Regions from separate parts of the Brachybacterium kimchii genome, predicted to be linked through region 2. Evidence: predicted binding sites of a transcription regulator. Region 2 holds the regulator's gene; the other holds the start of a gene.
The links. The regulator LexA, encoded in region 2, represses DNA repair genes until DNA is damaged. The targets are predictions, from matches to a motif close to TCGAACANNTGTTCGA.

Region 1 (4,409 bases), 1.8 Mb from region 2:
CCGTCGACGCCGCGGTCACCGCGCACCTGCCGGTCCCCGAGCTGCTCGTGAAGATCGTCGTCTCCCGCGGCGTCGAGGGGCAGTCGCGCCCCACCGCCTGGGTCTTCGCCGACGCCGCCCCGAGCTACGCCGCCGCCCGGGCGGGACTGCGCGTCGCGGCCCTGGACCGCGGCATCCCCACCACCGCGCCGCAGACCAGCCCGTGGCTGCTCGCGGGCGCCAAGAGCCTCTCCTACGCGATCAACATGGCCGGTCTGCGCGAGGCCGCGCGGCGCGGGGCCGACGAGGTCCTGTTCGTCTCCTCCGACGGGTACGCGCTCGAGGGGCCGACGTCGACCCTGCTGGTCAAGAGCGGGAACCGCTTCCTCACCACGCCCGTGGACGCGGGCGTGCTGCCCGGTACGAGCCTCGGCTCGGTGTTCGAGCTCGTGCGCGGCGAGGGCGCCGAGGCGGCGGAGGAGCTGATGACGCTCGCGCAGGTGGCCGAGGCGGACGGCGCCTGGCTGCTCTCCTCGGTGCGGCTGGCCTGCCCGATCACGCATCTCGACGACGTGGAGCTGCCCGTGGACCGTGCGCTCACCGACCGCCTCAGCGCGGCGATCGCCGGACGGAAGTAGGCAGGGGACTCCGGCAGGGAGTCTCAGGCAGCGCGGCGGACGAGCGCGGGCGGCGCCCACGGCGTCGTCCGCTTCGAGCGACGGCGCCCGGTGCCGCGCAGTCCCGCGCGCACCGCCTCGTCCCGGCCCGAGTAGGGCAGGTCGATCCACGCGTGCGCCGCGGCGACGGCAGGGCGCACGTGCTCGCGCAGGAGCGCGGCGACGCCGCCGACGTGCGCGGTCGGCACCACGAGCACGTCGACCATCGGGCGGGTCCAGTGGGTGTCCGCGCCGTGGTCGTCGAAGACCATGACGGTCTGCTCATCGCTCGAGCAGACGCGCGCGAGGGTGCGCACGAAGTCGCGGTCGCGCACGTCGGACCAGATGTGCGGGCGGCCGTCGAGGCGGACGGTGGCGGTGGTGAGCAGCTGCGAGCGCACCCGCAGGTCGGTCACCTCGATCTCGGGCAGGCGGGCCCCGGTGTCCGAGCACAGGCGCTGGGCGACCTTGTGGATGCTGCGCTCGAGCTGCTCGGCGCTCGGCGTGGACTCCCCGAAGAGGTCCGCGCGGGGCGGCAGCACGCGGTGACGGCCGCCGATCACGTAGCGCCCGTCGATCCGCTCGTGCAGCAGCCACCAGAAGGCGCAGCGCTGCAGGCCGGGGACAGGGGGAGTGGTCTCGGGCTGCTCGTCCGCATCGGGCACGAGCTCGAGGTCGCGGCGCGAGGCGGCCTGGACGGCGCGGGCGACGGCCGCGGGCGTGACGTGCTCTCGCAGCGAGAGGCCGAGCGCGGCGAGCATGTCGACCTGCTGGTCAATGCTCGGAGCCGGCGCTCCGGCGCGCAGGACGTCGTCGACGGGCGCTGCGTGCGCATCGTGCGCCCCGTCCCCGTGGAGCAGGGTGCGCATCCGATCCGTGATGCTCATGGCGACCTCCTTCTTCTCGTCGAGCTGCGGCTGCAGGACCACCGTATGCAGGGCCCTCCCGTCGGCAGGTGACGAGCAGGCGAACTCTTCGCGTCGAGTGCGCGACGGGGAGCTCGGGGCAGAATCGGGGCATGACCTACGAGATCGAGGATTCCCTGATCGTCCCGGGCGCTCCTGAGGACGTGTACGCCCTGCTCAGCGACGTGACCCGCACTGGCGAATGGAGCCAGCAGTGCTACCGCTGCGCATGGGACGACGAGACCCGCGGCGTCGGCGCGCGCTTCACCGGGTGGAACCGCACGCCCGAGCGCGAGTGGCACACCACCTCCGAGGTCGTCGCCGACGTCCCTGGCGAGCGCTTCGCGTGGTCCGTCGGCCCCGGCCGGGCGGAATGGGGGTACCGGATGGAGCGCGCGGAGGGGGCCGGCGAGCCTCGCACGCTGCTCACCGAGTACACGCGCACCACGCCCCTGTTCGAGACCACCTTCGCCGAGCGCTACGGCGGGCGCGCCGAGGAGGAGATGGCGACGCGCCGGAAGGCTGCGGAGGCCGGGATCCCGGCGACGCTCGAGGCGATCCGGAGGGTGCTCGCGGGGGAGTGAGCGGGGGCGGCGCTCTCTGCCGTGCCCCAAGGTGGCGACGCTGGTCACGGCCCTGGTCCGCCCGGTCTTCGGTGCGCCCGTTCCTCCCCATCACCCCCTTGTCCACATCCTCGCTGCCCCTCTTCCGAGTGTCCGTTTCGCCCGATACGATGGCCGGAGAATCGAACGAGAGTTCGATTCCTCGACGTGGAGGGAAGGGGGACAGGATGACCGCGCTCGACCCTGGCCCGCGCCAGGAGATCCTCGGCGACCATGCCCTGTTCCCCGGCATGGTGCTCCCGCGCGAGAGGGAGGAGCTGCTGCGCGCCCAGCAGGCCGAGCGTGCCGCCCAGGATCCCGTCCAGCGCATCCGTCCGCGCTCTCCGCGTCCCCTCACGCGCGAGTCCGTCGCCGCCCGGGTCGACGTCTCTCCCACCCTCGAGGTCACCGAGCGCGTCCAGAGCATCTGGGACCAGGGTGTGCGCGAGTCCTGCGAGCTCGCCGAGTCCCTCGCCGCCCTCGCGCCGTCCTGGCGCGGCCGCGATACCGGCGGCTGCACCGCGGAGGACGCCCAGTGCGAGGACCTGCTGGTCGCGGCCGCACTGCGCTGCTCCGACACCGTCGCCTACCGTCGCATCCGCGACGGACACCGCGGCGTCGACCTCTGCCCGCGCATCTTCGCCCGCCTGCGCGCGGGGGAGTTCCCCGCCGCCTGGTTCCGCGAGCTGCTGCGCCGCACCCTCGGCCTCACCGACGAGGAGATGACGCTGGTCGATGCGACCGTGAGCGCCTGGGACCCGGGCATCACCTCCGAGCACTTCAGCCGCTGCCTCGGCACCGTCGTCGCGACGCTCCTCGAGCGACGCGAGCTCCCGCCCCGCCTCGACGTCGAGGCGCGGCGCCGGGTCGAGTTCGAGCACGGCGGGGACGACGGCACCGCATGCCTGCGGATCGTCGGCCCCGTCCCCGAGCTGCTGCAGCTCGCCCGTCGGCTGGACGATGCCGCGCGCACTCTCCAGGCCGCCCAGCGCCACGCACTCGAGGCCGGAGTCGAGGTCCCCCTGGACCCGCAGGGCCGCGCGGCCGAGCAGGGACGGCCCCTGTCGCTGTCCGAGCTGCGCTACCACCTGCTGACCACGGCAGATCTGGACACCGACGGCGTGGGCCTGAGCGCCGCGTCGTTCCGCATGAACGTGACGGTCCCGCTGCTGTCCCTCATGGGCCACAGCGACGCCCCCGGCATGCTCGACGGTCGGATCCCGATCCCGGCCGAGATGGCCCGCGAGCTCGCCGCCGGCGAGGACGCCTGGTACCGGCTGCTCACCGACCCGGTGACCGGGGAGTTCCTCCCCGCGCCCGCCGAGCGCTACGCGGCGCCGCAGGCCATGCGGGAGCACCTGCGCGTGCGGATGACGACCTGCGCGGTGCCCGGCTGCCGGCGCCCCGCATCCTGCGCGACCGAGGCCGACCACATCGAGGAGTACGACCACGAGGATCCGCTCCACGGCGGCAGCACCGCCGTGGACAACCTCCACCTGCTGTGCTGGAAGCACCATGCTCTGAAGACCGCTCGCCGGATCGACCCGGTGCGCGTGGACGCCTCCCATTCACCGACCGGCCGCACCGGAACCCTCTGGAGCATCGGCGAGGAGATGCGGATCTTCCAGGAGGACGACACTGACCTCGCGACCCCCGCGATCGCGAAGGACCTCGAGGACTCCTGGGCACGGATCCAGGCCCTCCGGGACCAGCGCGACGCGGCTCTGCGAGAGCACGCCGAGCGCACCCGGGACGAGCCCCCGCCCGAGAGGCCACCGCAGGGTGCGCCGCCGGGCGCACCACCACCACCGTTCTGATCCCGGCGGGTCAGCGCGCGGCGCTGCCCTCCGCCTCGCACAGCGCATCGACCGCGCGCACCAGGGCCAGATGGCTGAAGGCCTGCGGGAAGTTGCCGGCCATGCGTCGGTGCGCGTCGTCGTACTCCTCGGAGAACAGCATGAGGTCGTTCCCGCACGCCAGGACGCGATCCAGCATCTGCCGGGCGTCCTCGGTGCGACCTGCCCGCGCGTAGTACTCGGCGAGCCAGAAGCAGCACGCCAGGAACGGGTTCTCGTTCCCGCTGAGCCCGTCCTGACCCGTCGTGCGATACCGCAGCACCAGGCCGCCCTCGGTCATCAGCTCGTCCTCGATCCGACGCACCGTGGCGACCATTCTCGGATCCTCCGGATCCACGAAGCCGATCCGGGCGAGCTGCAGCAGCGAGGCATCGACCTCGGTGCTGCCGTAGGTCTGGGTGAACGCGCCGT
Region 2 (4,409 bases):
ATGATGTGGCGCACGCTCATGCGCCGGTGCCCCTCGAAGTCGTTCACCATCGTCGGCGACGTCGCGCAGACCTCGTCGTCGGCGGGGACCTCCTCGTGGGAGCGGGCGCTCGCCCCGTACGTCGAGGACCGTCTCGAGGTCGAGCCGCTGAGCGTCAACTACCGCACGCCGCGTCGCATCATGGACGTGGCGCAGGCCGTGGCCGAGTCCCGCGACCTCCCGATCACCGACGTCACCTCGGTGCGCGAGGGCGACTGGCCCGTGCTCCTGCACTCCGGGGACGAGGCGGGGCTGCCGGAGGCGGTGGCCGACGCCGTCGCCGCGCAGCAGTCCGAGGCGATCGGGCGCCTCGTCGTCCTCACCCCCGGACGACTTCTCGAGGACGTGGTGCGCGCGCTGCGGGCACGGGACGCCCTGGGCCGCATCGGCACCGGGAGCCGCGGCATCGACGACCCGATCGCGGTGATGACCCCGCAGGACGCCAAGGGACTCGAGTTCGACGGGGTGGTCCTCGTGGAGCCCGCGGAGATCCTCGCCGATTCCGAGGGAGGCGCCGGAGACCTCTATGTCGCGATGACCCGGGCGACCCAGCGACTGGACGTGGTGCACGCGCGGGAGCTCCCGGTGGGCCTCACCGGCACCGAGGCCGAGTCCTCACCCCGGACATGAGAAGACCGGCGGCCGTGGCTTCCCCTCCACGACCGCCGGTCGGCGGCGCGCCCGCTGGGCGCGCCCTGAACATCTTAAGGGCATGACGCCCGTGCTTCGGACCGTTTTCCACCGATCGACACGGATCCGCCACGAATCCAGCGGCTCGCGTGCCTCGGACCCGAGGGCCGACGGGCCGCTCCGCGGCTCAGGACGAGGCGCCGCCGCTGCCCGCGGAGGCGTCCTGACGCAGCTCGGAGATCGCGGACTCGAAGTCGTCGAGGGAGTCGAAGTCCTGGTAGACGCTCGCGAAGCGGAGGTACGCGACCACGTCGAGCTCGCGCAGGGGCTGGAGGATCGCGAGGCCCACGGCGTGGGCGTCGACCTCGGCCTGGCCGCTCTGGCGGATGGTCTCCTCGACCCGCTGGGCGAGAACGGCCAGCTGGTCGTCGCTCACCGGGCGGCCCTGGCAGGCCTTGCGCACTCCGGAGATCACCTTGGAGCGGCTGAACGCCTCGCTGACTCCCGAGCGCTTGAGGACCGCGAGGGATGCCGTCTCGATCGTGGAGAAGCGGCGCGAGCAGTTCGGGCACTGGCGACGACGCCGGATCGAGGCGCCGTCGTCGGCAGTGCGCGAGTCGACGACGCGCGAATCGGGGTGGCGGCAGAACGGGCAGTGCACGTCCTCCAGCCTACCGGGCGCACCGGAGGGCCGAGGGAGGGCCCGCGGCGCTCCCGCCGCAGCGCCCCGGCGGATCAGGCGGCGTCGACGCTGCCCTCGGGGAGCTCGAGCGACTGCCCCTCGGTGATGCGGGGGCTCGAGAGGCCGTTGAGCGAACGCATCTCGCGCACGAAGTCCTGGGAGTCCTCACCGGCGGGGGCGTACTGCTCGGCGTAGTCGCTGAGCGTGTCGCCCGCCTCCACGGTCACGGTGACAGGCTCCTGCGGATCGCCCGCGAAGGCGGAGGGGACACCGAGGACCAGGACGCCCAGCAGGGCGACGAGGATGCCCGCGAGGAACGCGACGGCGGCCAGCAGGATGCGGCCGCGACGGGTGAGCTGCAGTCGAACACCCTTGCGAGCAGAACCCTGCCCGGCGTGGGCCGAAGAGGTGGGGAGGGGAAGCATGGTGGCCATTGTCCGAACTCCTGTTCGATCGAATACGTGTACGACTGTAGGCCCGCCGTGCGCGACACGCAAGACCTTCCTCGAACACATGTTTGGAATCAGGTCGCCCGACGCCTAGGCTGAGCGACGAGTCCCACTGAAACGCAGGGGTGGGACAGACGAAGCGAGGAGCCGCGCAGATGACCCCGACGACCTCTGGTCCCGACCTGACCGACGACGGCCTGACCGCGCGCCAGCGACGGATCCTCGAGACCATCACCGCCGCCATCGAGCGCCACGGCTACCCGCCGACCATGCGCGAGATCGGCGATGCCGTCGGCCTCACCTCCCCCTCCTCCGTCTCGCACCAGCTCCAGGCGCTCGAGCGCAAGGGATTCCTGCGCCGCGATCCGAAGCGCCCGCGCGCGCTCGAGGTCGTGCTGCCCGACGACGCCGGTGAGCCGACCCTCGCGCCCGTCGAGTCGATCGGCGCCGCCGCGGCCTCCGCGTCGGTGAGCGTGCCGCTCGTCGGCCGGATCGCCGCGGGCATCCCGATCACCGCGGAGGAGCAGGTGGAGGACGTCTTCACCCTGCCCCAGCAGCTCGTGGGCGACGGCGAGCTGTTCCTGCTGCAGGTCGTCGGGGACTCGATGGTCGATGCCGCGATCTGCGACGGCGACTGGGTCGTCGTGCGCTCGCAGCCGGTCGCGCAGAAGGGCGAGATCGTGGCGGCCATGATCGACGGCGAGGCGACGGTCAAGACCTTCGCCCAGAGCGACGGCCATGTCTGGCTGATGCCGCACAACCCCGCGTTCGCCCCGATCCTGGGCGACCACGCCGAGATCCTCGGCAAGGTCGTGGCGGTGCTGCGCGCCGTCTGACGCGCTCCTCCCGCCCCCGACGCTCGCGCCTGCGATCCCCTGCGCGCGCTCGGCTCCTGCGGGCTCAGTCCCCCGCGCGGGCCAGTCGTCCGAGGGCGGCGAGCGCGACCTCGGGATCCTGCGTCGGCCACAGCGGCGGCATCGCCTCGCGCAGCACGGCCCCGTAGCGCTTGGTGCGCAGACGCGGGTCGAGCACCGCGACCATGCCGCGGTCCTCGTGCGAGCGGATCAGGCGACCGGCGCCCTGCGCGAGCAGCAGCGAGGCATGGCGCACCGAGACCTGCATGAATCCGCTGCCGCCCTCCGCGTCGGCCCGCTCCGAGCGTGCGGAGGTGAGCGGATCGTCGGGGCGCGGGAACGGCAGGCGGTCGATGGTCACCAGTCGGCACGTGCGTCCCTGCACGTCCACGCCCTGCCACAGCCCGATGGTTCCGAACAGGCTCGCGGTGTCTTCACCGCGGAACTGCTCGACGAGCCGGGGCAGGGAGTCCTCCCCCTGCAGGCCGACGGGCAGGTCGAGACGCGCGCGCACGTGCTCGGCCGCAGCCTCCGCTCCCCGCCTCGACGAGAACAGGCAGAGCGCCCCGCCGCGCGAGGCCTCGACGAGCTCGGTGAGGTGATCGAGCATCGCGAGCGACGGGCCCTCGCGGCCCGGCGCGGGCAGGTGGGAGGCGACGTAGAGGATGCCCTGGCGGCGATAGTCGAAGGGACTGCCCACATCGATCCCGGCCCATGCGCTGCGGTCCTCGAGCGGGGGGACGTCCTCGGCGTCCATGCGTCGGCGCGAGCCCAGGCCGATGGCGCGGGCGGGCGGCTCGAAGCGCCCGCCGAGGGCGAGCGTCGCGGACGTCAGCACGGCGGTGGTGTCCTCGAGGATGCGTCCGCGCATGGCGCCGGCGACATCCAGCGGGGCGACCTGGAGGCTCGAGCGCCCGGTGCGCTCGGAGTGGGAGACCGAGACGACGTCGTCCTCGTCGGGCGCGGTGAGGCGCTCGCAGACGTCGACGATCTCCTGCAGGTTCGCGCGCACGGCCTTGCGGGCGCCTGCCGCCGTCGGGGCGTCGCCGCCGGCGTCCTTGGCGTCGGCGTGGGCACCCCGGGCCTCAGTGCGCAGGTGGACGAGCGCATCGGCGGCGGCGCTGGGCAGGGCGCCCATGACCCTCCCGTCGGGCAGCTCGGGAAGGACCGTGTTCAGCTCCTCGCCGGCGTCGTCGAGGGCGGTCGCGGCGACGCCGAGCCCGCGCAGCTCGCGGACGGCCCCGCGCACCATGCCCACGGTCAGCTGGTCGGTGACGGCGCTCGTCACGCGGGACGTGAGCTCGTGCGCCTCGTCGAAGACCACCGCATCGTGGTCGGGGATGATGCCGTGGTTGTCGAAGGAGTCGATCGCGAGCAGCGCGTGATTCGTGACCACGAGATCGACCTCGCGGGCGACGGCGCGGTTGCGCTCGGCGAAGCACTGGTCCACGAGCGGGCAGTGCCCTCCCAGGCACTGCGAGCCGGTCACCGAGACCTGGTGCCAGGCGCGGTCGGAGACCGGCATGTCCAGGTCGTCGCGGTCGCCCGTGTCGGTGAGCGCCGACCACTCGCGCAGCCGCTTCACCTGCTCCCCGAGGCGTTCGGAGGAGCCGCTCGCGGGATCGGCGGCGGTCTGGGAGAAGAGCGCCCCGGGGTCGATGTCGCTCGGGTAGCCGCCGTCGATCTTGTGCAGGCACAGGTAGTTCCCGCGCCCCTTGAGCAGGGAGAACGTGGGTGTGCGCGGGAGGTGGGGGG

Region 1: M4486_RS16105 (HNH endonuclease signature motif containing protein) is a predicted target of LexA. The motif match lies at 2,286-2,301, and genes of this name have one in related genera.

What each region holds. Positions count from the first base shown of each region.
Region 1 is NZ_CP097218.1:3,539,232-3,543,640, forward strand. Features, by position in the region: gene M4486_RS16090 (aminotransferase class IV) at 1-617, shown strand, start outside; gene M4486_RS16095 (hypothetical protein) at 641-1,522, opposite strand; gene M4486_RS16100 (SRPBCC family protein) at 1,654-2,124, shown strand; gene M4486_RS16105 (HNH endonuclease signature motif containing protein) at 2,331-3,959, shown strand; gene M4486_RS16110 (glycoside hydrolase family 15 protein) at 3,970-4,409, opposite strand, start outside.
Region 2 is NZ_CP097218.1:1,740,353-1,744,761, forward strand. Features, by position in the region: gene M4486_RS08250 (HelD family protein) at 1-669, shown strand, start outside; gene nrdR (transcriptional regulator NrdR) at 857-1,330, opposite strand; gene M4486_RS08260 (LysM peptidoglycan-binding domain-containing protein) at 1,405-1,776, opposite strand; gene lexA (transcriptional repressor LexA) at 1,956-2,636, shown strand; gene M4486_RS08270 (ATP-dependent DNA helicase) at 2,701-4,409, opposite strand, start outside.